4 regions of the Streptococcus respiraculi genome follow, and region 1 is predicted to be linked to each of the others. Evidence: predicted binding sites of a transcription regulator. Region 1 holds the regulator's gene; each other region holds the start of a gene.
The links. Region 1 encodes Rex, which represses fermentation and respiration genes when NADH is low (regulators of the CRP and FNR family bind a similar motif). Its sites were predicted from a motif close to TTGTGAANTANTTCACAA; they were not measured.
Positions count from the first base shown of each region.

Region 2: CHF41_RS03045 (formate/nitrite transporter family protein) is a predicted target of Rex. The motif match lies at 1,999-2,016, and genes of this name have one in related genera.
Region 3: CHF41_RS03315 (class II fructose-bisphosphate aldolase) is a predicted target of Rex. The motif match lies at 3,570-3,587, and genes of this name have one in related genera.
Region 4: adhE (bifunctional acetaldehyde-CoA/alcohol dehydrogenase) is a predicted target of Rex. The motif match lies at 2,384-2,401, and genes of this name have one in related genera.

Region 1 is NZ_CP022680.1:1,419,707-1,424,881, forward strand. Features, by position in the region: gene gyrA (DNA gyrase subunit A) at 1-113, shown strand, start outside; gene CHF41_RS06905 (class A sortase) at 114-881, shown strand; gene radC (RadC family protein) at 1,331-2,011, shown strand; gene CHF41_RS06920 (gamma-glutamyl-gamma-aminobutyrate hydrolase family protein) at 2,008-2,697, opposite strand; gene CHF41_RS06925 (redox-sensing transcriptional repressor Rex) at 2,701-3,339, opposite strand; gene CHF41_RS06930 (DUF4649 family protein) at 3,449-3,664, opposite strand; gene CHF41_RS06935 (DUF1831 domain-containing protein) at 3,661-4,014, opposite strand; gene CHF41_RS06940 (cysteine desulfurase family protein) at 4,014-5,135, opposite strand; gene CHF41_RS06945 (ribose-phosphate diphosphokinase) at 5,145-5,175, opposite strand, start outside.
Region 2 is NZ_CP022680.1:597,585-602,759, reverse strand. Features, by position in the region: gene CHF41_RS03055 (LOG family protein) at 1-568, shown strand, start outside; gene CHF41_RS03050 (S41 family peptidase) at 627-1,883, opposite strand; gene CHF41_RS03045 (formate/nitrite transporter family protein) at 2,066-2,848, shown strand; gene CHF41_RS03040 (GFA family protein) at 3,089-3,460, opposite strand; gene dltD (D-alanyl-lipoteichoic acid biosynthesis protein DltD) at 3,567-4,841, opposite strand; gene dltC (D-alanine--poly(phosphoribitol) ligase subunit DltC) at 4,834-5,073, opposite strand; gene dltB (D-alanyl-lipoteichoic acid biosynthesis protein DltB) at 5,088-5,175, opposite strand, start outside.
Region 3 is NZ_CP022680.1:651,040-656,214, reverse strand. Features, by position in the region: gene CHF41_RS03330 (DAK2 domain-containing protein) at 1-1,559, opposite strand, end outside; gene CHF41_RS03325 (Asp23/Gls24 family envelope stress response protein) at 1,562-1,927, opposite strand; gene rpmB (50S ribosomal protein L28) at 2,178-2,366, opposite strand; gene CHF41_RS03315 (class II fructose-bisphosphate aldolase) at 2,647-3,528, opposite strand; tRNA gene CHF41_RS03310 (tRNA-Leu) at 3,702-3,787, opposite strand; partial or broken gene CHF41_RS10290 (acyltransferase family protein) at 4,161-5,175, opposite strand, start outside.
Region 4 is NZ_CP022680.1:605,261-610,435, reverse strand. Features, by position in the region: gene adhE (bifunctional acetaldehyde-CoA/alcohol dehydrogenase) at 1-2,344, opposite strand, end outside; gene hisS (histidine--tRNA ligase) at 2,601-3,884, opposite strand; gene CHF41_RS03090 (GNAT family N-acetyltransferase) at 4,027-4,557, shown strand; gene rpmF (50S ribosomal protein L32) at 4,813-4,995, shown strand; gene rpmG (50S ribosomal protein L33) at 5,011-5,160, shown strand.

The DNA of each region.
Region 1 (5,175 bases):
AAACTGGTCGTGCGACCATGGGAGTTAAGGTCATGCGTCTAGATGAAGAAGCAAGTATCGTCACCTTTGCCTTGGTAGACGCTGCAGATTCTAAAGATTCAGAGGAAGAATAGATGGCAAAACGAAGCAAAGAAAGTAGAAAAAACGGAAAGCGTGTCAGTAAGCTTAAGTCTTCGCTTGGACGAACAATCTTAACAGTTGCTTTGTTGTTTATTGCATTCTTATTGATTTTTAACACCTCTATTCGCAACATGGTCATTGCCTGGAATAGCAATCGCTATCAGGTGAGCCAATTTACAGAGGAAGACTTATTAAAAAATAAGAATGCTAAATCAACATTTGATTTTGAACAAGTAAATTCTATTTCGACTGAGGCCGTCCTAAAGGCACAGTGGGAAGCTCAAGAACTTCCTGTCATTGGTGGAATTGCTATTCCTGATTTGAATGTCAATTTACCAATTTTTAAAGGTGTGTCTAATGTTTCGCTCATGTATGGCGCAGGAACGATGAAGGAAACGCAAGAAATGGGGCAGGGCAACTATGCTCTTGCCAGCCATCATATTTTGGGAATTGTTGGCGCCAGTGAAGCTCTCTTTGCACCGCTCGAAAAAGCCAAAGAAGGGATGAAGATTTACTTAACCGATAAGCAGAACGTGTACACCTACGTTGTGACAGAGGTGAAGACTGTCTCTCCAGAGAGTATTGAGATAATCAATGATACTGAGGGACAAACTGAAATTACGCTCGTGACATGTGCGGATATGGATGCGACCATGCGAACAATCGTCAAAGGAAAACTGGAAACAAGTATTCCATATAAGAAAGTTTCCAAAGATATTCTGAAGCATTTTGAAAAGAAATACAACCAAGTTCAACTATAGGAGGCTGAGCCAAAATGGCTCAACCTCTTTTTTTATTTCTAAATGATTATGCGGAAATAATGGATGATACTCTACAAAAATCAAAATCTGACTACCTTCCACAGTCCACTGGACTAATGCCAGCGGAGGATTATTGCATAATCTTTATTTCCAACCTTCAACAGTCCACTGGACTAATGTCAGCGGAGGATTATTGCATAATCTTTATTTCCAACCTTCAACAGTCCACTGGACTAATGTCAGCGGAAGATTATTGCATAATCTTTATTTTCAACCTTCAACAGTCCACTGGACTAATGTCAGCGGAGGATTATTGCATAATCTTTATTTCCAACCTTCAACAGTCCACTGGACTGTTGAAGCAAGGTGAGTTAGCGACGTTAGACTTTGATTTTTGACGAGTATGAATTATTTTTTTGCGAATAAATAGATAAGGAGGAATGGAACAGATGTATAAGATTGCATTTAAAGAGGAACGTTTATTGCCACGGGAAAGGTTATTAGAAGTAGGAGCTGAGCGACTCAGCAACCAAGAACTGCTCGCGATTTTTATTCGTACAGGTACAAAAAAACAACCTGTTTCTGCTGTCTCACATAATCTATTAGCAAAGATTGACAACCTTGCTATGCTAAAGGATTTATCCATTGCAGAATTACAGGAGTTAACAGGAATTGGTCAGGTTAAGGCGATTGAAATAAAAGCGATGATTGAGCTCGGCAGAAGAATCAATCAGTCTGAGTTGCTTATCGAGGAACAAATTGTTGGTAGCGAGTTACTTGCAAGAAAAATGATTCAAGAATTTGGTTCTAAAAAACAGGAGCATTTAGTCGCAATTTATCTAGATACCCAGAATAAAATTATCAGTCAACGCACCATTTTTATTGGCAGTGTCAATCGTAGTATCGCAGAGCCACGCGAAATTTTACACTACGCTGTTAAATGTATGGCAACCTCCATCATTATTGTTCATAATCATCCGTCAGGTTTTGTTCAACCGAGTCGCAATGATATCGCATTTACAGAGGCACTAAAAAAGTCCTGCGATATGCTAGGACTCATATTGTTAGATCATTTAATTGTCGGAAAGTCAAGCTACTATAGCTTACGCGAGGAAAATCAGCTTGACTAATATTCTTGTACGAAGTATCTGAACAATTTTTGCGATTTTGGGCAAGTTTGGTAGAGCATTTCAGGATGCCATTGAACACCGAGAAAAGAGACGTTTTCCGTCATGAGAACAGCCTCTATGATTCCATCAGCCGCCTGACCGATGACTTGTAAACTAGGTGCGACTTGATCCAAGGCTTGTCTGTGGAAGGAATTGACTTGCGCTTGCTCTCCATAAATCCTAGCCAGTGCTGTCTCAGCTACTAGTTGGATGGTCTGAGAAGGAGTATTAGCAGCAATCGTCTGCCAATGATTGGGAATGGCTTGGTGCAAGGTTCCCCCCATAGCAACATTGAAGAGCTGCATTCCACGACAGATGCCTAAAATCGGTTTTTGCTGCGCTATCGCTTCTCGAATAAGAGCAAGATCAAAGGCGTCGCGTTTGGCGTGGTAATTATCACTATCAATCGTCTTTTCTTGTCCATAATAGTAGGGTAGGACATTCTGCCCACCAGTCAAGATGAGCTTATCAATCATGCTGATGTATATTTTTGCAGTATCAGGAGATACGATAGGTAGGATTAGCGGAACGCCACCAGCATCTTCAACGGCCTGTACAAAACTAGTAGCAGCATATGCTAAAAGTGGCTCTGTATCATCGCTAGCATTGTTAAACTCATTGCCCGAAATGCCGATAATGGGTTTCATAGGTTAACCCTTTCTCATGAAGTAAAGGAGGGTCTGTAATTCGCTTGTCAAATCTACATATTGAACGACAACATCTTTAGGAACAGACAGATTGACAGGAGAGAAGCTCAAAATTCCTTTGACACCCGCTTTTACAAGAACGTTGGCAACTTCCTGCGCCTTGCTACTTGGCACTGTCAAAATAGCAGTTTGAGCATTGGCTTCTTTGATTTTTTCTTCAATTTCAGAGATAGCGTAAATGGGTACATTTTCATCAATTGTACCGACTGCTGGATGCCCATCTGCTTCAAAAGCCATGACGATTTTCATTTTATTGCGTTCATGGAAACGGTAATGAAGGAGAGCACGTCCCATATTTCCGACCCCGATTAGCATGACGTTTGTAATCGAATTGTCGTTTAGGATATCTGCAAAGAAATCCATTAATTTTTTGACATCATAACCAAATCCACGCCGACCGAGTTCACCAAAGTAGGAGAAGTCACGGCGAACAGTAGCAGAATCAATACCGATAGCTTCAGCAATTTCTTTTGAACTAGCCTTTTCAATATTTCCAGCATGGAATCGTTTGAAGATGCGATAGTAGATTGATAAACGTTTGGCAGTAGCACGAGGGATAGCAGATTTTTTTTCGTTCTTCACAATCTTTTACTCCTTTAGGTTATTTATTCTATTTTAGTAAAAGTTTGTGAAAAAAGCAACAGATTACCCCTGGAAATAAAAGAAAAAAACAAGAAAATTTCTTGTTTTTCTACTCGTTTACAGAATTGATGGCTTGTAAATACCGATACAAGTCGCCGATTAATCCTTGATAGCCTAAGTCTTTACCATCTTGAGTTAAGGAGAGTACCTTGAGGTGATCCGGAATGGTCACGCAACCCGAGAAGGCAAGCAGTAGAGCATCAAAATTCTCAAAAGTTTGTGAGCGAATTTGTTGGTAAGAATCTTGATAACGTAATTCAATCATGATTTTTGGCTTTCTTTTGTGAAAATATCGCGGTCAACTAAACTATCCATGAGGAAATAAAATTTCTCTTGAATAACCGCATTTCCGCCGGCCTTAAAAATATCTACCAAGTGTAAACCTGACTTATCTGTTATGTTGATTTTAAAACCAGTCAAGTCTTTATTGATAATAATTTTGAGGAGGAATCCTTGGTTGGAATTTGGAATTTCTTCCAACATGCGGGTCAATTGATAGTTACCGACATGAGTTTGTTCAAACGTGTTGTCGCGCAAAGTGTATTTTTTAATTGCTGGACTGATAGAGTAGGTATAGTCACAATTTTTTAGCGTTACAGATGTTGCAAAAGCCATTAGTGAGTGCCTCCGATGATTTGATGTAATTGTTGTACGAGGAAGTCAAGTTCCTCCTTGGTATTTTCAGGTGAAAAGCTAATCCGAATGGATTCTTTTAGTCGATGCGAATCTTGACCATATAGGGCTTCAAGGACATGACTATTTTGAATGACACCTGCTGTACAAGCAGAACCGCTTGAAACAGCAATTCCTGCGAGGTCTAGTCGCATGAGAAGCTGTTCGTTGAGCTGATTAGGAAAGCCAATATTAACCACATAAGGCAAACTAGGATCTGTTTCATTGAGATAGTGGTCAATGGGTTTCAAGTTCTCTAATAAATAGTTCTTTAAATCAGTCACGGTCTGGAAATGCTGATCTAGTTGTGTAGTCTGTTCTTTTAAAGCGCTTGCCATAGCAGCAATTCCTGCAAGATTTTCTGTCCCTGCTCGGTGTTGGTCTTCTTGCCGTCCTCCGTGGATGAGTGAATCAAAGTTGGGAATCCGGCTGTAGAGGAAACCGACACCTTTTGGACCATGAAACTTGTGAGCAGCAGCAGAGAGGAAATCAATGTGTAGTTCTTCAGGTGAGATAGGTACTTTTCCAATCGCTTGGACAGCATCCACATGAAAAACAGCCTGGTGATTTGTGATAATTTCTCCAATTTCTCGAATAGGAAGTAGCAGTCCAGTTTCATTATTAGCATACATGACACTGACCAAAATGGTGTCTGGACGCAAGGCTTCCTTAATCTGCTGAGCAGAAATCACTTGATTGACAGGCTCAATATAAGTCACTTCAAACCCGAATCGTTCTGTTAAATACTCCATTGTATGGAGAACAGCGTGATGTTCAATAGCAGTTGTTATCAAGTGTTTGCCCTTATGTTGATGAGCAAGAGCATAGCCCTGAATGGCTAGGGTATCTGCCTCTGATCCGCCTGAAGTAAAGATAATCGATTCTGGCCTAGTTGCAAGAATCTGAGCAATGTCTGTCCTAGCTTGGCGTAAAATAGCATTTGCCTTTCTGCCTGCCCAGTGAATACTAGAGGGATTGCCATAGTATTCTTTTGAAATATCCATAAAGGTTTGAAGGGCAGCATCAGACAGTGATGTGGTTGCTGCATGGTCTAAATAAATCAAAGAAAACTCCTAGTTATCTTTATTGGGATTGGTAAAGTTA
Region 2 (5,175 bases), 820 kb from region 1:
TATAACTGTTTACTGTGGAGCAAGTTTGGGAGAAAATCCAAGCTATCAAGAAGGAACGATTGCCCTTGGCAAATGGATTGCAGAAAATGGCCATACGTTGGTCTACGGCGGTGGCAATACTGGACTCATGGGCTTGATTGCAGATACGGTCCTCGCACATGGTGGGCAAGTCATTGGTATCATTCCAGAATTTCTTAAAGATCGTGAACTCGCCCATCCTCATCTCTCAGAATTACGGACAGTTGAAACCATGTCTGAACGTAAATTGGCCTTGATACAAGAGGCAGATGCTTTTATCGCACTGCCTGGTGGCCCTGGTACTTTGGAAGAAATCAGCGAAGTTATCTCATGGGCAAGGATTGGAAAAAACGACAAACCCTGCATTCTCTTTACTATTACAGGCTACTATCAGGCCTTAGAACAATTCTTTGATAACATGGTTAGCGCAGGATTTTTGACACCTGAAGATCGTGAAAAGACACTCTTTTCAGATGATTTAGAACAAATCGAACACTTTATTGCAACCTATCAACCACCTGCAGCACGCGAGTATCGAAGCAAGACTTAATCCATTCACAAAAGAGTAAGAATCTTGGTATCTTAAAGGTCCCAAGATTCTTACTCTTTTATTGTTTTACACATAAGTTCAAACATTCTTCCAAGTCCACATCACGCTCTAAGTGTTCAGGAGTCCAGGGAATGAACACATCTGGTTCTACCCCCTTATCTGTCATGCCTTTTCCTAAATCAAGATCAAGATCACGTGAGGTTGGAAACATGAATTGGTAGTCATCAAAATCTACGAAGCAGCAATTAGAGTAGTCCAAAATACCCATGGTCGGTCTGCCAAGTACCGTCACCTTAGGCAACTCTTTCATTATCTGAACAAAATTATCTCCAGAGGAACCACACTCTACATCTGATAAAACAAAGATCTTCTCTGGCTTAGCAGTACCTACAATCCCAGCAAAATACTCTCTATCGGAGTCGTCCTCCTTATGAACAACATAACCCTTGCCACGATTAGTCTGTAATTCGTCAATAAACTCCAGCAAGAACTGGCGACTTTCTTCTGATAAATGTTCATCTTTCAGATTTTCTTGAAATAGAGCTAAACGCAACTCAACATTTCTCTCTGTGTAGAGAACTTCCATACCTGAACCCGACAAATCAATTTCTGCAAGACTTGTCCCTTCTGGTAAAGCGTATTTGATTAAGGGAAAGTAGAGAGAATCTGAGCCTCCATGATTGACACGGACATCAATGATGAGGTAGGTAGCTTGTTCTAGTAAGGGAGCTGCTTCTTGGTAAAGGGCTCCTATTTTTTCCTCATTCCAAAAATTCTCCATTTTAAGATAGACAAGATTAGACCGTAACTGTTTCACTTCAAATCTGTCTTCCGTCGCCTGCTCCACTTTTTGAAGTCGAATCTCCTCTTTCCGATTTGCCCTTATTACTGTAAGGCTATCAGCCTTATGGACAAAATATTTCCATTCCTGTGCTTGGCGTTCCTCGGTAGGACTCGTGAAATAGACTCGATGTTCTTGGTACAGGGTTGGAATATCGCAACCGTCAAGTGCAATAATCTTATCTCCTTTTTGAAGATTGGTCGCGGGAGCTGCTTCCACTACATAGAGCATATCTCCTTGGCGCTTAAGACGAACTGCGAGCGCTTTGCGATTCTTCTTGAAGAAGGACACATGGGAAAGAATGCCAAAACTTGCAAGGTAACAATGCATGTGATACAGAAACTCCTCTTCTGACATGTCGTCTGATATCTTCTGACGATACATTTCTGGATCCGCCCCAGTGATATCCTTTTTAGTCGCTGAATCTGCCCGCATCATCTCGACCACTTGGTCAAAAATTTCTGTTTTTTTCATATCATCCCTCCTATTATTACTTGTTTTTTATTATACCTAAAACAGAGTGATTTGCAAGCTGTATTTTCTTTATAAAAGCCCTTACATTTTGACCAATTTTTTGGTATAGTATAATTTGTGATAAATATATCAAATAAAAAAAGAAGTAGGTACTTATTGTGGCAGGACAAGATCAAGCATTGATGTATACAATCGATAAAAGTATCAAGAAGAAAGCTGACTTGATTGAAAGCAACTATTGGGCATATGCCCTTCGCTCTATTTTTGCGAGTGTCTATCTGGCACTTGGGATTGCCATTGCGCTTTACACAGCTGACAAACTAGAGCATGTGGCAGCAGGTCTCGGGAAATTTAGCTACGGTCTCATGTTTGGCTGGGGGCTCCTCATGATTCTTTATATGAATGCAGAGCTCGGCACATCGAATATGATGTATATGACGGTGGCTATTTATCGCAAGGTTATTCCAACCAAAACAGCTTTGAAGATTCTAGCAACCTGTATCTTCTTTAACTTTGTCGGTGCAATCATCATCTGCTTCTTACTGGCGCAAACTGCTCCATATTCCATTGGGCATGTGGCTATGGATAGCTATCTAGTGCAAGGCACCATTGCCAAGCTTGCCAAAACACCGCTCACTCAATTTGTCGAGGGAATTTTCGCCAATATGGTGGTCAATATCGCTGTCTTTGCTTTTCTTAAGATGAAGGATGATGCCGGAAAAGCAATCTCCGTCATTTTCATTATCTTTATCTTTGCCTTCCTCGGCTTTGAGCACGTTATCGCAAACTTCTCAACCTTCTCTCTCGCCTTCTTCTCAACAGGTGGAACGGTGGAAGGTATGAATCTTCTCTCTGTTCTTTCCAATTTCCTTTTCTCAGGTCTTGGAAACTATGTCGGTGGTGGACTAGTCATCGGACTCCTCTACAGCTGGTTGAATAAGCAATCAAGCGTCTATGTGGACTAATATTCGTCATTGCTGTTTTCAGGCTATTATAGTGCACTGACTAAAAGTTAGGACATCGTTATACTCGTCAAAAATTAAAGTCTGACGTCGTTAACTCGTCTTACCCAATACTAAGAAATGAAAACGCAACAACTCTATCAATTCATAAAAATACGGAACGAAAACATGATTTTCGTTCCGTATTTTTATGTAGTTTTTTAATCTTTATTGAGTACCAATAGCAAAAGAGAACTCGCTATACTAATCTACTAACCATGGAAAAAACTGCTCATCGTAAATGTGTTTTTTCTCTAGCTGGCTAATATCTTGGTCGCAGCTATCTAGCGTTCCCAACTTCAAGGTTAGCTTATCAGCTATTTCATCCTTTATGTGATAGAGTTGACTATGGCAGTTTTTGCAATAGTAACGTTTTTTCCCTGGCGAAGATTCATAAATCACCAATGATTCCTTGCCAGAGAGCAACTGAAAACTAGTAACTTCCACCATAGAATTTACAGAGAAAGCTGTAGCACTTGCTTTTCTACAAAACGAACAGTGGCAAAATACAATGGGCGATATCAGTTCCTTTGCTTCATAGGTTACCTGTTGGCACAAACACGATCCTGTAATCATCGGGTTTTTCTCCTTCTCTACATCGTTCAACAACAGTCTATCAAAAAGTCAAAGACCGCTTGTCACGGCTTTGACTGATTTTCTTGTATAGGGTTAGCTTATCCGTTTATTTAAGCGAAAATCCCTTCATATCACCGTCATAATTTGCCCATTCTTTGCTGAAAAAGGCTGGGTTGAGGTGGTAGGCAGGTGCTGGTTTGGGATTTGAGACAAAAGGATCAACAACCTTGTCAAATTCAAGCCAGCCCAGCCAACCCATGTGAATGGTGTCCTGCATAAAGTAAGGCTTGCCTCCATCTTTTGAAAAGTCGGCAATATTGGTAAAACCTTGGCTTTCTAGCTGATACTTAATCTTTTCAACAGTCTGTTGGTACATGTCCTCACGTAGACCTGTATAAGCCATCCATTTCTCATTCACCGGTGGAATGACAAAGAGAACATTGGTCTTCGATTTAGCAAATTGGTTGAGCACCAGCTGCAAGTCATTGTATTCAGGTGACTTAATATAGGATAGATTCTTCTGAGCGCCTTTTAGTTCCCGGAGCTTGGCTTTCAAGCGTTTTTTGTAAAACTTATCATCAATCCCTAAATCATTACTCTTGATGTGTTCTCTCGCTTCTTCAATTGCTACTTTTTCCAGTTCTTGGTAAGAAAATTCATTCGGCAAGCGAGACAACTCTGGTAGGACACGTTGGTCGTAATGCCGATTATAACTTGGAATCAAGCTACTGAAGAAAATATCCTGACGCTTATTGATACGTTCCATGAGCCCGATAAACTGCTCTTCTGAAGCCGATAGGACCTCCCCATTTGCCACTTTTCTAATCGTTTCTGCCATCGTGACATTGGGATAGAGCTGTAAGAGGCGATCCGCTGCATGTTGTGCAGCCTCATCTCCTATCTGCTGACTCAAGAAACTAGTCAACTGGTCACTGTTAAAATACTGCTGAAAAGCGCTGGAATCATAGCCTGTCTTGGTAAACCATTGGGGCGAGACAACATAGACAGCCGTCTGATTCTCAAGCTCTGGCAACATCTGTTGCATACCAAAGTATTGGTTAAGAGAAGCTGCTCCGCGTTGCCCTAGCAAGTAAGGACGATAGGAACGGTCGTATTTTTCTGCCAATACAGATGGGTGCATGCTATCAAAGCGTAGCCATTCACTCGAGCCAAAGAAGGGAACAAAACGGTGGTTAGCATCTGTCAGAGCTTGAACTTTCTGCATCCGTCCCTTGAAACTGGCAGCTGTTAGCGTCACTGCAGAGCGTTTTTCTGCCTCAAAATCGTGACGCAACTTAGTCGGGAAAAAAACGAGCAAAATCACTACTAGCAAGACTGCACAAAAGACTGGTCCTAAAATCAGCCATAGGCGCTTAAGCATTTCTCAACTCCGTAATCCCTTCGATGATTTTATTAGCCGTATTCCAGTCGTCACGACCAAATTCAGACACCGGTACGCGGATGTCAAAACGAGACTCGATTTCGACAATCAACTCCACTGTTCCCATACTGTCTAGGACACCAGCATCAAACAAATCTTCATCCATCATGCTTGAGACATCTTCCATAAACAATTCATCAATAATATCAATTACTTCTGCTTTAATATCCATAGGAAAGCTCCTTTTTATTTTTTAAACCATAGGTCGTTTAAAAATCCAGAAAAGATTAAAAACGACAGCATCACAACATGAAAGGTCACCACAATCCCTAAA
Region 3 (5,175 bases), 770 kb from region 1:
AAGGCAGTATCGCCTTCTTCGCCCACGTAAATGGTTACGATTTCGCTGTCCTCATCCAACATTTTGTCAAAGGTTGCAGTAAGAGTCTCTACCATATCTGGATTTGACACCACAATCTTGCCATCAACCATACCAAGATTATCATTTTCGTGGATTTCAAGACCGTCAATCGTCGTATCACGAACAGCTGTTGTCACACTACCACTTTTAACATCGACAAGCGAAGCTGTCATCGCTTCAAAGTTTACTTCAATATCACGACTTGGGTCAAAAGCCAAAAGACTCGTAAAGCCTTGTGGAATCGTGCGTGTTTCCACGACTTTGACCGCCACTTCTGCTACCTCTGCCGCTGATTGAGCCGCCATTAAAATATTCTTATTATTCGGCAATAAGATAACGTTGCGTGCATTGACTAAGTCAATTGCTTTCACAAAGTCTTCAGTAGAAGGGTTCATAGTTTGACCACCAGAAATCACATAGTCTACACCTTGTGATTTAAAAATTTCTGTCAATCCTTCTCCTGCTGCAACGGCAATAACTGCGTATTCTTTTTGCTCAGCTGGCTTTTGGAAACTTTCTTCTTTTTCCACCTGCGCTTCGTGTTGCTCACGCATATTATCTACTTTGACCTTGACCAAGCTACCGTATTGGAGACCAGCCTGCATGACAAGTCCTGGATCCTCCGTATGGACGTGGACTTTCACGATTTCATCGTCATTGACCACAAGAAGAGAATCGCCTAGATCGTTCAAGTAGGTTCGAAATTCTTCGTAGTCAAATTCTTTCACATAGGTTGGGCCTTGGCGAAGCGCCACCATAATTTCTGTACAGTAACCAAAGGTAATGTCTTCAGTTGCGACATGACCTGCAACCGACTTGTGATGTTCTGCATTGATCATACCAGACATCACCGCAGGAGTTGCTTCAAAATCATCAGAAGCAATATATTCACCAGTTAAAGCAGCCAAAAACCCTTCATAGATGTAAACCAGACCTTGTCCACCAGAATCCACCACGCCAACTTCTTTCAATACTGGAAGCATTTCTGGTGTTTTCTTGAGGGCACGTTTAGCACCTTCTAAAGTCGCGCGCATAACTTCAACAGCATCATTGGTTTGTTCTGCTTTTTTCAAAGCGGCTGTTGCTGCACCACGTGATACCGTTAAAATCGTACCTTCAACTGGTTTCATAACAGCCTTGTAAGCTACTTCAACTCCATGCTGGAAGGCTTGTGCCAAGTCTTTTCCTGTCAATTCATCCTTTCCTTTGACAGATTGACCAAAGCCACGGAACAATTGAGAAGTGATAACACCTGAATTTCCACGCGCACCCATCAAAAGACCTTTTGACAAAATCTGAGCTGCTTCACCAACTGTACTAGCAGGTTTATCAGATACTTCTTTTGCACCATTTGTGATGGTCATTCCCATATTTGTCCCTGTATCGCCATCTGGAACAGGAAAGACATTTAATGAATTGACATATTCTGCTTGTTTATTCAGGCGAGTTGATGCAGCCTGCACCATTTCTTGAAATAAACTAGTTGTAATTTTAGACACCATTATTCTCCTACGACCTTGATATTTTGAATATAAACATTGACTGTATCTGCTGCAATACCCAATTGATTTTCTAAGTTAAACTTCACACGTTCTTGAATGTTGCGAGAAACTTCGCTGATTTTCACACCATAGCTCATTACAGTATAAACATCGACCGCAATATGCCCTTCTTCAGTCGTTTTAATCACGACACCTTTAGCGTAGTTTTCCTTCCCAAGAAGCGCTTGAAAATTATCCTTAATCGCAGATTTGCTTGCCATACCAACAACGCCAAAAATCTCCGTTGTAGCACCACCAACAACTGTCGCAATGACATCATCTGTTAGTTCAATCTGGCCATCTTTTGTATTGATCTTAACCGTCATTTTTCGTACCTCAAATCATTTTATCACCTTATTTTACCATAATTTCTCATGACTGTAAAAAATTAGACTGTCACAGCAGAATAAGAAGGTAGCAAACACAATGACCTTAGCCGAACAAACTAAAAGAGTCCACTGGACCTCTAAACTAGCTTTTTCGTTTCCGAGCTCGTGAAAAAGAGGTCCACCGGACCTCTAAACTAGCTTTTTCGTTTCCGAACTCGTGAAAAAGAGGTCCGCCGGACCTCTTTTTTTAAACACGTTCTACTTTGCCTGATTTAAGGGCACGAGCTGAAGCCCAAACTTTTTTAGGTTTTCCATCAATCAAAACAGTTACTTTTTGAAGATTTGGTTTTACCGCACGTTTTGTTTGGTTCATCGCATGTGAACGGTTGTTTCCTGATACAGTTTTACGACCTGTAAAATAACATACTTTAGCCATGTGTATTCCTCCTCATTTGATCAAATATTACGGATGTGCTAGCACCACATACTTGATTATTCTACCAAAAAATGCAACTCTTTGCAAGAAGAACTTTCAATTTTTTCAAATCATGTATTCTCTTTCGTGGATAAAACGCTATTAAAGCCAAAATAAGTGTTTCAGCTAATATAGTTTACATCCTCTCGTCAACCTTTCTAGCTTGCCTACTTGCTAGCTGTTATTTCCATACACTAAAAAACAACTTCTCTCATGAGAAGTTGCCATCAATGATTGCGAATTACGCTTTGTTTTCAGAACCGAAAACATCGATACGCTCTTCAACTGATGCTTGGATAGCTTTTACGCCGTCAGCCAAGAATTTACGTGGGTCGAAGAGTTTTTTCTTATCGTATTCTGCTTCATTTGCTTCATAAGCTGCTGCAAATTTACGAGTTGCGTTTGCAAATGCGATTTGGCACTCAGTGTTTACGTTCACTTTTGCAACACCAAGTTTGATTGCTGCTTGGATTTGCTCATCAGGAATACCAGAACCACCGTGAAGTACGATTGGGAAACCTGGAACAGCTTCTGTCAATTTCTTCAAGTGATCAAGGTCAAGACCTTCCCAGTTTGCTGGGTATGGACCGTGGATATTACCGATACCAGCTGCCAAGAAGTCGATACCAGTTTCTACCATTGCTTTTGCATCTTCGATTGGAGCAAGCTCACCAGAACCGATGATTCCGTCTTCTTCTCCACCGATTGTTCCAACTTCAGCCTCAACTGAAATACCTTTTGCGTGTGCCAATTTAACCACTTCGCGTGCTTTTTCAAGGTTTTCTTCAACTGGAAGGTGTGAACCGTCAAACATGATTGAAGTGTAACCAACTTCGATACACTCCAGTGCATCTTCGTAATGACCGTGGTCAAGGTGAATCGCAACTGGAACAGTGATGTTCATTGATTCTACAAGGTTTGCAATCAAGTTACGAGCTACTTTATAACCACCCATGTATTTTGCTGCACCCATTGATGTTTGGATTAAAACAGGAGCTTTTTTAGCTTCTGCTGCACGCAAGATAGCTTGAGTCCACTCAAGGTTGTTTGTGTTAAATCCACCAACTGCGTAACCATTGTCACGAGCTGCTTGGACAAATTTTTCTGCTGAAACGACTGGCATTTTCTAGCCTCCTTTTATTTTTGTGGGCATTCCCACTTACATTGTTTATTTTATCACTTTTTTAGGAAAAACGCCACTTTTTTTCGGCTCTTTCAACCGAGATTTTGAAAAAGGCGGTATTTTCATTTTCCTTTTACAAGAAAAAAAAGACTGGCTGAACCAGTCTTATCCGATGCGGAGAGAGGGACTTGAACCCTCACGACCTAAAGCGGTCACAGGATCCTTAGTCCTGCGCGTCTGCCAATTCCGCCATCCCCGCGATTGAGTACTCTACCAGTATATCAGCTCCTCCACCTCTTGTCAACACTTTTTTGAAATTGTTTGTGGTAATTTTTTTGTAGAGAAGCTAACATCTCTTGACAAGAGAATCGAGAATTATAAAAAAGGCCTGAACTTTCACTTGCCCAGCCCTTGATAATGATGTGATTATCCCTTATCATAGTCATATATACTGAGTTAAGCAAGTTCCAGTTGCTTCACTCGGCGTCCTAGTATGTTGGAAGCACGCTAGGACTTTTTCCTCTTAATTTTACAAATTGAGCACTATTAGTGTAAGAGATTAGGCAATAAACTCTTGCATTCTATTCTCCACCAAGCAACGCCTTCCTTGTCGCCAGCTACACTTTGCAAAGTTAAGTAAATAACTGAAAAAACTGTAACAATAGTTTGTCAGATACAAGCACTATCTTTTGACTTAAAGCTGGAATATTTAATTGTTTATCCATCTTACTTCTCACTATCTCTACAAATAGTCCTGAAATAAAAATTAAAGATGCAAAGAAAAACACATACAGAACTGCAACGATTATTGATTTATTCACAACAAACGCGGTAGCACCCTTAAGGATATGATTCAAAATCACTTGGTTACTATGAAACAAATAAATACCAAATGCGTGTGGAGATAACTTTGAAATCACTGAAATCATATTAGAGCTGAGTTGTAGCCTAGAGAAAAGAATAACCATTATCAACCCCGATAATACAATGGTTGGCGAGATATAGCTAATATAAAATATATCGCCTTTCTTGATATAGGTGAACCAAGTAAAAAAGATACAGAGCATCCATATTAGAATTAGTGTTAATGATCTCTTCTGCGCAAACAGGTTGAGTCTTTTAGCCAAAACACCAAGACAATATAATACCATTAACCAAATAGCTGAATAGCCACTTTGTGATTTGAATGGATCCCCAAAGCGCCCCATGATTGAAAACAACAGTATGAGAATGAGAAATGTTTTCTTACCTTGCGATTCACTAACTGAAAACAAAAACTTATTTAAAATTGGCATCGCAAAAATAAAGCAAAATAAGCAGTAACATACCAAAACTGCCCAAAAGTCACCAAAAAGATACTCCGACTGAAATCTATCTTATCTACCCCGTCACCTATACCTAGAATAGATAACAAAATGGTGAGAACAAAGGAATAAAATAACGCTTGAAACCACATCGAAACGATTTTTTCATACCTATGTTTACGATTAGTTGCAGTATAACCACTTATAATCGCAAAAGAATCGACCGCACAATACGAAGCGATTTCTATTAACCAAAATACCTTATGTCTCAAAGAACCTATAGGCACTGCTTCTAATATTCCACCATGTCCCTGCACATGCAACACGCAGACCATAAACATTA
Region 4 (5,175 bases), 810 kb from region 1:
CACGGTAATAGTTGTATTTAGGCCATGTCGCTGCTTTAGCCGGACGTGTACCGTTATAACGGATAACGTATGGAAGTAAGATGGCATTGGTACGACCGTGCACTGTGTGGAAACGTCCACCTAATTTGTGGGCAATTGAGTGAGAAATTCCTAGGAAGGCATTCGCAAAGGCCATACCTGCCATTGTAGAAGCGTTATGCATTTTCTCACGAGAAACAAAGTCTGCGTTTTTAACAGAATTTTCAAGGTTTTCAAAGACAAGTTTAATCGCTTGAAGCGCAATACCGTCTGTATAGTCATTGGCCATTTGAGATACATAGGCTTCAGTCGCGTGGGTCAAGACGTCCATACCAGTATCTGCTGCTACAAAGCCTGGAACGGTCAAGACAAGAGCTGGGTCTACAATCGCAATAGTTGGGGTCAATGAGTAGTCAGCAAGTGGGTATTTGCGGTTGTTCTTCTTATCAGAGATAACAGCAAATGGTGTTACTTCTGAACCTGTACCAGAGGTTGTTGGAATACCGACGTATTTGGCTTTTTGTCCCAATTCTGGGAAGCGGAAAGCACGTTTACGGATATCCATGAATTTTTGTACCAAGTCACGGAAGTCCACTTCTGGTTGTTCATAGAAGAGCCACATGATTTTCGCAGCGTCCATTACAGAACCACCACCGATGGCAATGATTGTATCTGGCGCGAATGATTTCATCGCTTCTGCACCACGTTCAACAGTTGTAATGTCTGGATCTGGTTCAATATCTGAGAACACAGTGTACATTACTTTATTAGTACGCAATTGCAATTGCTCGATAACCCGTTGCACAAAGCCAAGTTTGACAATCAATTCATCTGCCACAATCATGACACGTTCAACGCCTGCCATTTTTTGGAGGTATTGGATTGAATCGCGTTCAAAGTAAATTTTTGATGGAACTTTAAACCATTGCATATTATTTCTCCGTCTTCCCACTTTCTTAATGTTCAATAAGTTCAACGCACTTACGTTATCACTGATTGAGTTACGACCATAAGAACCACAACCGAGTGTCAATGATGGGAGGAAGGCATTGTAAACATCACCGATACCACCGAAAGTAGATGGAGAGTTCCAAATAACACGGATTGCTTTCACGCGTGTTCCGAATTCTTTTGCCAAGTCTTCGTCTTCTGTATGGATTGCCGCTGAGTGACCAAGACCGTTGAATTCAACCATTTGGCTCGCTTTTTCGATACCATCTTCACGAGATTCTGATTTCAAGACAGCGATGACTGGTGATAATTTTTCACGTGTCAATGGCTCATTTGGTCCTACTTCTGCAACTTCTGCTGCAAGAATATTGGTTCCTTCTGGCACTTTAAAACCTGCTTGCTCAGCAATCCATGCTGCTGGTTTTCCGACGATATCTGCATTCAATTTTGCTTCGCCACAGTTTTTGCTGTTAGCTTTTGCACCAAAGCAGAATTCTTCAAGAAGGGCTTTTTCTTTCTTATTAACAAAGTAAACATGGTAAGACTTGAACTCTTTTACAAAGTCATCGTAGATTTCTTTATCGATAATCACTGCTTGCTCAGATGCACAGACCATACCATTGTCAAATGATTTAGACATCACGATGTCGTGCGCTGCTTGGCGAATGTTTGCTGATTTTTCAACATAGGCTGGTACGTTCCCCGCACCTACCCCAAGAGCTGGTTTTCCACATGAGTAAGCTGCACGCACCATGGCATTACCACCTGTTGCAAGGATTGTTGCAATACCGTCATGTTTCATCAACTCAGAAGTTGCTTCCATTGATGGTTTTGTAATCCATTGAATACAGTTTTCAGGAGCCCCTGCTGCCACCGCTGCTTCATAGACGATACGCGCTGCGTGAGCAGATGATTCTTGGGCAGATGGGTGGAAGGCAAAAATAATTGGATTACGCGTTTTAAGAGCAATCAATGATTTAAAGATAGCTGTTGATGTAGGATTGGTTGTTGGTGTTACACCACAGATAACGCCGACTGGCTCTGCAATCAAAGTCAATCCTGTTACTTCATCATCTTCAATGACACCTACTGTTTTTACACCACGCATATTGTTTACAACGTGCTCACAAGCAAACAAGTTTTTAGTTGCCTTATCTTCAAAGACCCCACGTCCTGTTTCTTCTTGAGCGTGTTGAGCCAAGACACCATGTTGATCAAGAGCTGCAACGGATGCTTTTGCTACAATGTAGTCCACCTGCTCTTGATTCAATTGACGAAACTCTTCAAGGGCAACCAATCCCTTTTGAACAAGCCCATCAACGTGTGCACGAGCTTCTGCTAATTTTTCCTCTGGTGATACTTTTTTCTCAGCCATCTATGGTTCCTCCAATATTGTTTTCTGTCAACTTTTTATTTGTTAACTTTTTCACAAATATATTCTACACCTTTTCGAGAGTTTTGTAAATAGTTTGTTAAGTATTTCACAAATTAATTTTAAAATATTGTGATTTTTTCTCAAATACCCCGATAAATAGCACTTTCTTGGCTTTGTTTGTGATTTTTTTCTCAAACTTTTTTTATTTCACAAGAAAAAAATAAGGAAAATCCTGTAAGATTCCCCTTGTTTTTCATTATTGATGACTCATTTTCTCGAAAATACTCTTGAAATTCAATTGTACATCTTCTAATAACACGGTCACTTCTTCCCGTGTTTGATTATTTTTCACAGTTACTTGACCTTGTTCCACTTCGCTTTCACCCAGAGTGAGTAATACCCGTGCCTTTAGCTGGTCAGCGGACTTGAACTGGGCTTTGATCTTACGTCCTAGGTAATCGCGCTCCACCTTAAAACCTTGATTGCGAAGAGCCTGTACAATTTCTAAGGCCTTGCTATTTACTTCTTGCCCCAAAACAGCAACATAGACATCCAGTTCTTCTGCTACTGGAAGATCTACCCCTTGCTTTTCAAGCACCAAGAGCAGACGCTCAATGCCCATACCAAAGCCGAAACCTGGCGTTGCTGGTCCGCCAAAATACTCGACCAAGCCGTCATAACGACCTCCAGCACAGATAGTCAACTCACTTCCTGACACCTCTGTGATAAACTCGAAAATCGTATGGTTATAGTAATCCAGACCACGCACCATATTGGTATCAATCACATAGTCAATACTTAAGGCCTCTAACATCCCACGAACCTGATCAAAATGAGCTTGACTTTCCTCGTCCAAGTAATCCAGAATAGACGGAGCATTTTCTACAGCCATCTTGTCCTCTTTTTCCTTGCTATCAAGAACTCGGAGCGGATTTTCTTCCAAGCGGCGTTGACTATCTTTTGATAGGGTCTCTTTCAGCGGTGTTAAATAATCAATCAAAGCCTGACGATAAGCGGTACGGCTTGCACTACTTCCCAAGGTATTCAAGTGTAGCGTAATATTTTGAATGCCAATTTCCTTGAAAAATTGTGCCGCCATGGCAATCGTTTCTACATCTGTCGCAGGATTGCTAGAACCGAAGCACTCCACCCCAATCTGATGAAACTCACGCAAACGCCCTGCCTGCGGACGCTCATAGCGGAACATCGAGCCCATATAGTAGAGTTTAACAGGCTTTTGCACCTCAGGCGCAAAGAGTTTATTTTCTACATAAGAGCGAACGACAGGAGCTGTCCCTTCTGGACGAAGCGTGATGTGGCGATCACCCTTGTCATAAAAATCATACATTTCCTTGCTGACGATGTCCGTTGTATCCCCAACCGAGCGACTAATCACCTCATAATGCTCAAAAATCGGCGTGCGAATTTCTTGGTAGTTGTACTTGCCAAAGGTCTTGCGGGCAAACTCTTCCACATACTGCCACTTGGCAGACTCTTTCGGTAAAATATCTTGGGTTCCTTTAGGTTTTTGTAATTTCATGCGTTTCTATCCTTTTCAGAGTATCATTCCCCCTATTTTATCACATTTCAGAGGACAAGAAAAGACAGACTTCAGAGTTCCTAGACAAGGGCTCCCGAACTTGCTATACTAAAGAATAATATTTACCAGAAAGGGGACTAGCATGGACACCTACTATCTCAGCAAGCCCACGGAAAAAGATCTGCCCTTTATCGAGACCTTCAAACAAGAATTTACAGAACAACATCAACATCTCAATGGTGGCTCTCGCTTGGAAGAAATGCCTGACCTCGCTACTTGGCTCATCCACATCAAGCAACAAGAAAAACAGCCTAAGCCTAACCGCGCACCCTCGACAACCTTGATTTTCAAACGTGAAAATGAAGATAAAATCATTGGGATTGTCAATATCCGCCATCATATCGAGCAGGATTTTCTAATGAATATAGCTGGCCATATCGGCTACTCTATTGTACCGAGCGAACAAGGAAAAGGCCTTGCAAAAGTTCAACTAGCACAAGCGCTAGATTTTTGCCGGAATTTAGGATTGTCAGAGGTTTTAGTGACTTGCGCAACTTGGAACATCGCTTCCAGAAAAACAATTCTAGCCCAGCCTCATTGTCGCTACGAAGACCAGAGATTGTCGCCTGACGGTGATACCATGGAACCGCTACTGGATTCAATTGTCACCTGATAGAGACATGTAAACGATTTTTTTGAAAAAAATCTGTCAAGTAACTTTACTTTACAAAAAAAATGTGATATTCTAATACAGTTGGCAAAAGCCAGATGAATAGGATAGTCTTTCTATTTTCATTTAGTACTAGGCAATGCATCACAGGCATAACTGGAATTAGGCAAGATGCATTCACGACGTAATAAGTGAAAATAGACGGACTATGAAACTAAAACGAGCCTCGCTCGTCCATTACAACGGAGGAAAAAAGAAATGGCAGTACCTGCACGTCGCACATCAAAAGCGAAGAAAAACAAACGTCGTACACACTACAAATTGACAGCTCCATCTGTTAAATTTGACGAAACTACTGGAGATTACTCACGTTCTCACCGTGTATCTTTGAAAGGATACTACAAAGGACGTAAAATCGCTAAAGCTGCTGCAGCTGAATAATAGAAGGGAGATACCATGCGCGTAAACATTACACTTGAACACAAAGAATCTGGTGAACGCTTGTACCTTACTTCTAAAAACAAACGTAACACTCCAGACCGTCTTCAATTGAAAAAATACTCACCAAAATTGCGTAAACACGTGATTTTCACTGAGGTAAAATAGGGATTCACTACACGT